Linked DNA regions of Cohnella abietis. The protein of the gene in region 1 interacts with the protein of each later gene in a pairwise test. Links are inferred from orthologs where the notes say so. Each region holds a gene or a part of one and is shown on either strand. Other genes may lie near its edges.

Region 1 (2,914 bases):
AGATCAAGCATATGAACGCCGATATCAATGAGTGGTCCGCCACCGGATTCGCCATGCTGAGTAAACCAAGTTCCCCAGCCGGGTATGCCTTTGCGACGGTACCAGCCAGTTTTGGCTGTATAAATGTTACCCAGCTCACCACGGTCGATCTGTTCCTTCACCTGCAGTGAAAGTGCCTCCCAGCGCATTTGGTGGGCGACCATTACAGTCTTGCCCGTCCGCTTCTGAGCCCGCACGATTTCCTTAGCAGCTTCTGAATCAAGTCCCATCGGCTTCTCAATCAATACATGCTTGCCATGCTCCAAAGCAAGGATTGTTAGAGGCGCATGTGCTTTATTTGGAACAGCAACGATTACGGCATCAACATCATCACGGCGAATTAATTCCTCTGGCGATGCCGATACAACTGGTATTCCGTATTGCTTCGCTCTCTGCTCGGCAAGCGGAAGAAAAGTATCCGTCACCGCGACAAATTCGCATTCCTCCTGAAGCTTACCAAACTCTTGTAAGTGAACATTGCCTATATTTCCTGCCCCAATCAAGCCAATGCGAATTTTAGATGGACTAGACATAGAATTAAACTCCTCCAATGAAAGTGCTTTTATTAGCAATTACCATCATCATAATCTATAATCCATCCTCGGCGACATGACCATTTTAGCTTACTTCTTATGTTCATTTGCCAGAAAGAATTCAGCATAGCTATCATTTCCGGAAGAAAATATTTTATTAATTTAATTGCCTATTCTAAAAATAGACACAGCACGCTGAAGATCTTCTGCAAGATTAGCCAAAGATTGAGCGGTTGCCGCTGTTTCTTGGCTAGCAGCTGCCGCTTCCTCTGTCGCTGCAGAAATACTCTCGACTGCCTCTTGAACGGTAGACGCCTGTGCAGCCTGCTCCTCACTAGCAGCAGCTATTTCCGTCACTTTATGACCCGCATCGTTAACCATAGCAGCAATATGCTTGAATGCTTCCCCAGTCTTATGCGAGAACGTAGCACTCTCCTGAACTGCAGCTACGCTTTGCTTGGTGTTCTCCTGCATTCCCTTAATGATCCCTGTAATTTGCTTAGTAGCATCGCTGCTTCTCTCTGCTAGCTTCCGAACCTCATCTGCTACCACGGCAAATCCCCGGCCCTGCTCGCCTGCTCTAGCCGCTTCTATCGCTGCATTAAGCGCCAGCAAGTTGGTTTGATCTGCGATATCCTCAATAACTTCAATAATATCACCAATTTTTTGCGAATCATCCTCAAGCCTTGTCATTTTGCCACTTACCGCATTCATGCTCTCCATCGATGAAAGAATAACCTCTTCCCCATCTTTGGCAACCTGCATCGTCGTATTGGATAACTCAGAAGCAAGCTCCGTATTCTGTGCTACCGAGTGAATAGCACTAGAAAGCTCATTGAAAAGCTCACTAATCATTTGAGCTGAATCCGCCTGTGTAGCATTACCGCTAGCAATTTCCTCGCTGCTAGCCGATATTTGCTGGGATGCCGCTGCTAGACTTTGCGAATTCGATAGGATATTACCGACGATCTGACGTAAGTTATTCACCATCGTATCAATTGCGATACCGAGCATACCAATCTCGTCTTTTGTTTGAATATTTACTGTTTCCCTAAGATCTCCGTCTGCCACCCTGCTCACAAGCGCAACAACCTTGCCCAGTGGTTTAGAAATGACCTGAGAGATGAAATATCCGAATAGAATGCTAAGAAGGACTGCAACAATTAGAATGGAAATCGTAATGTTACGAGATGACTTATATAGGCTTGCCCCGCTGTCCCGAGAATGCTCCGCCTCAGACAAGTTGATCTCGACTAATTTGCTAAGAATGTCCTTCACTTGACTCGTTATTGTCTGATATTCGTTGTCTATTATTTTCTCCATGTCCTCCAGACGACCTGCATCCTTCATACTGACAGCTGTATCAAAGATTTCGAGATAGTCACTAAACTTATCCTCGAAGGGTTTAAGTGTTTGTATAGAATTGTCTGACAGCTGAGTATTTCTAAAGTCAGTCATTGTTTGATTAATAAGCTCTATTTGCTCCTTAGATTTTCCCTTCGTTTCCTGTAGTATTTGATTATCCTTGGTCATATACAGCTTCCGAAGTTGCGTTCTCATCTCATTAAAGCTAACTTGAGCCTTCTGTAACGATTGAACGGCTACTAATTGATTGTCGTACATATCATTTAAGCTTCCATTCATTTTACCTAGATTGTTCAATCCATAAGTACCGACAAATGCCATAATTACAGCAATGACTAAGAAGGAAGAAATAAGCTTGACGCTAGTCTTTAAGTTATAGAACCATTTCATAAGTGTCCACCTCATCTGATTTGTTCGATCAACTTACATGGTCAAGCTCTGCTCATCATTCTGATAATGCCGCCAATCTCAAGGATCAATGCAACCTTTCCGTTACCGAGTATAGTCGCTCCGGCGATACCCTCTACCTGACCAACAAAACCACCTAGCCCCTTAATAACAATTTCCTGATTACCAAGCAGCTCGTCCACAGCCAATGCGTACCTTTTTTCGGCACGACCTATAATCACTACGGGTATATGCTTATTCTGGCGGTGCTGCTCAGAGTATCCGAAGCAATCTTGCAGCCAGACGATCGGAATGACCTGATCTCTAATAGTGACGATTGGAATACCTCTGACATAACGGATTTCCTCTGGCTCCAGCCTAACAATCTCTGCCACATTGCTCATCGGAATAATAAAGGTGCTTTCACTGACCTTCACCATAAGCCCGGTAATAATCGCCAGAGTAAGAGGCAGCCTAATATTAAATTGGGTACCCTGTCCCTTAATCGTTGTAATATCGATCCGCCCGTTCATTCTCTCAATACCGGCACGAACGATATCCATTCCAACGCCTCTTCCGGATATATCGCT
Region 2 (2,832 bases), 1.5 Mb from region 1 along the record:
CGCACAACGAATGCTATCGCTGCAAATACTAGAAACGCATAAAAGCTACGAATACAAGTCGTACCTATAGGATTGTTCGATAGGGAAAACAAAAAGGTCAATATCGCACCGAATACACCAAATCCGATATTTAAGCGCCAGGAACCTACCATATTAAATCTCCTTTACTCCGAACTGAACGCTTCGAATGCTGAATATACCAGTCTGAATGCTCAGTTCAACCGTGCGACCATAGCTTCCTCCAGTATCTTCTGAAACAAGAGGAATCGAGTAATGCGCCAACGCCAGCTTCGTAGCTTCTACATTGCGTGGACCAATACGCATCGTATCGGAGCCACCCATGAAAGCAAACATCTGCGCTCCACCAGCCATTTTCGCAATTAAACGCGCCGTGATCGCTCCTTTGCTTTTCATCCGCTGCAGTAGCTCAGGCACAGCCGTATCTGCATATTTGGCAAGATTCAGCTGTCCTTCGCGGGCAATATCTGATGAGGGCAGCATAATATGGGCCATCCCACCAATCCGCAGCTGAGGGTCATATAGAGCTAAGCCAACACATGAGCCCAAGCCAGTAGTCTTTAGCACCGAGCCATCATGTGCAATGTTTAAATCAGCCATCCCTACTTTTACAAGGGTGCCTTCCATCATTAGATTGGCACTCCCAACGCACGGAATAGCTTATCGAACGACTCAGGATCAGGAATGAGGAAGAAATGACCTTCCGCTTCTTGATGTCCTTCCAAAAATGTCGTATCGATGAGAAGGGCATCTTCGCCCATCGTGCCGAACTGAAGTAAGCCAAAACTCAAAATCGCGCCTGCCATATCGACTGCTAGTGATGGAACCGTTGGCGACATATGTAGACCAGTGAAATCGGCAAGGGAGGACAAGTAGGAGCCTGCCAGAATATTCCCAATTTCACTAAGTGCCGATAATTCTAGCTCGCTGTATTGATCGTTCTCCGCTGCATTAAAGCCAAGTAAGCCTTGTAGAATGCGTCGAGCAGGCTCACGATTGATAATAAAGAACATATTCCCAGGAGCGTCGCCATCTACCCTTAGGAAAATGGCGATAACTACAGCTTCTGAGCCTCCAACACGATCTGCAATCTCTTCAAATGGAATAAAGTTGACCGTTGGTACGGCCATATCTACCGGCTTGTTAAGTAAAGTCGACAATGCAGTTGCGGCATTGCCTGCTCCGATATTTCCGACTTCCCTAAGCACATCCATCTTGAAATCCGCGTTATTCTTAAAAAGGCTCACTGGCTTATTCTCCGAACTGTTCTAATTGGATGATTTCACTACGGCTTAGAACCTCTACCAGGTTCAACAAAATGAGTAAGCGGCTTTCACCAATTTTGGCAACTCCGCTAATGTACTTCGCCTTGATTCCACCTAACACCTCCGGTGGATTCTCAATGGCGTCGCTCATCACATCCATAACATCATTGGCAGAATCAACGATAAAGCCAACCTCTAGATCATTAGCAGCGACAATAATAATACGTGAGTTTTCGGTTTGCTCAGCTTCTACAAGTCCAAAACGTCCACGTAAGTCTATAACTGGAATAACAATACCGCGTAGGTTAATAACTCCCTTAACGAATACAGGCGTTTTCGGCACTCGTGTAATGGGAACCATCCGCTCTATCGTGCGAACCTTATCCACCTCGATACCGTACTCCTCTTGCGCTAGCGTAAATACGATGACCTTTATTTCCTCTGCCATGGATAAATCCTCCCTTACAATCCGGTATTTTTATTTAATTAGTGCATTAGGATCTACAATCAAAGCAACCTGACCATCTCCGAGAATAGTCGCTCCTGAGACGACGCTTACGGTGCCTGCCATATACTTTCCAAGCGGCTTCAAGACGATTTCACTTTGCCCTATGAACTCATCTACTAGAATAGCAGCGAGCTTGTCCCCTTTGCGGATGACTAGCATTTCCGTCTCGTTCTCTTCCTCGTCGCTATAATCAGGAGAATCTACCAGAACAGCCAATGATACAACTGGAATGATAGAGTTGCGATAATCAATCATTCGGTTTCCATGTAACGTTCGAATATCTGATCTCTTAACAGATCCTGTTTCTACGATAGAGGAAAGCGGGAAAGCATATTTCTCTGAGCCTAGCTTGATGAGCATTGCTGCAATAATGGATAAGGTAAGCGGGAGTTGAATAGAAAATCTTGTACCGGTACCCCAATTCGAGTGCACGGTAACATGACCGCCCAGTGAAGAAATTTTGGATTTAACTACGTCAAGCCCAACGCCCCTGCCTGACACATCCGATACTTTATCTGCTGTACTAAAGCCAGCTGCGAATATAAGCATGTTTGTTTCTTCATCGGTTAGATTTTTAGCTTCTTCTGCTGACAAGACACCGCGCTTAATCGCAGTTTCCAACACCTTAGGACGGTTAATACCTTTGCCATCCTCTTCGATTTCAATGAAAACGTGATTTCCGCTATGGTAAGCTCGCAGATGAACTGTACCGACTTCTGACTTCCCTGCTTTGACCCGATCGGCAATTGACTCTATACCATGATCGACAGCATTACGGATGAGGTGAACGAGTGGATCCCCAATCTCGTCAATAACTGTACGATCTAATTCTGTCTCTGCTCCGACAATAACCAGATCAACCTTCTTATCTAGTGATTTGGCCAAATCGCGAACCATCCGAGGGAAACGGTTAAAGACACTCTCTACGGGTACCATGCGCAGCTTCAGAACGATATTCTGCAAATCCGCGCTAACTCGTGCCATATGCTCTACCGTCTCCGTCAAATCATTGCGGCGAACCTCTGAAGCAAGCTGTTCAAG

The links. Proteins that work in one complex are often made in the same cells at the same time.
Region 2: the proteins of KCTCHS21_RS25455 (region 1) and KCTCHS21_RS18665 interact in binary tests that used the Escherichia coli proteins (3 or more experiments, as listed by UniProt). The link is inferred for Cohnella abietis from one-to-one orthologs.

The regions. Positions count from the first base shown.
Region 1 is NZ_AP019400.1:5,811,330-5,814,243, forward strand. What follows is about bases 32-2,868. They hold KCTCHS21_RS25455 (methyl-accepting chemotaxis protein), read right to left. Parts: upstream 2,328-2,868; coding sequence 735-2,327; downstream 32-734. Other genes in these bases: KCTCHS21_RS25450 (Gfo/Idh/MocA family protein), read right to left, coding at 32-572; KCTCHS21_RS25460 (chemotaxis protein CheA), read right to left, coding at 2,369-2,868. Also shown: more of KCTCHS21_RS25450, read right to left, coding at 1-31; more of KCTCHS21_RS25460, read right to left, coding at 2,869-2,914. UniProt on the Escherichia coli protein: Receptor for the attractant L-aspartate and related amino and dicarboxylic acids. Tar also mediates taxis to the attractant maltose via an interaction with the periplasmic maltose binding protein. Tar mediates taxis away from the repellents cobalt and nickel.
Region 2 is NZ_AP019400.1:4,267,363-4,270,194, forward strand. The notes cover bases 1-2,755. They hold KCTCHS21_RS18665 (chemotaxis protein CheW), read right to left. Parts: upstream 1,732-2,755; coding sequence 1,270-1,731; downstream 1-1,269. Other genes in these bases: KCTCHS21_RS18650 (hypothetical protein), read right to left, coding at 1-152; KCTCHS21_RS18655 (chemotaxis protein CheD), read right to left, coding at 154-648; KCTCHS21_RS18660 (chemotaxis protein CheC), read right to left, coding at 648-1,265; KCTCHS21_RS18670 (chemotaxis protein CheA), read right to left, coding at 1,762-2,755. Outside these bases: more of KCTCHS21_RS18670, read right to left, coding at 2,756-2,832. UniProt on the Escherichia coli protein: Involved in the transmission of sensory signals from the chemoreceptors to the flagellar motors. It physically bridges CheA to the MCPs (methyl-accepting chemotaxis proteins) to allow regulated phosphotransfer to CheY and CheB.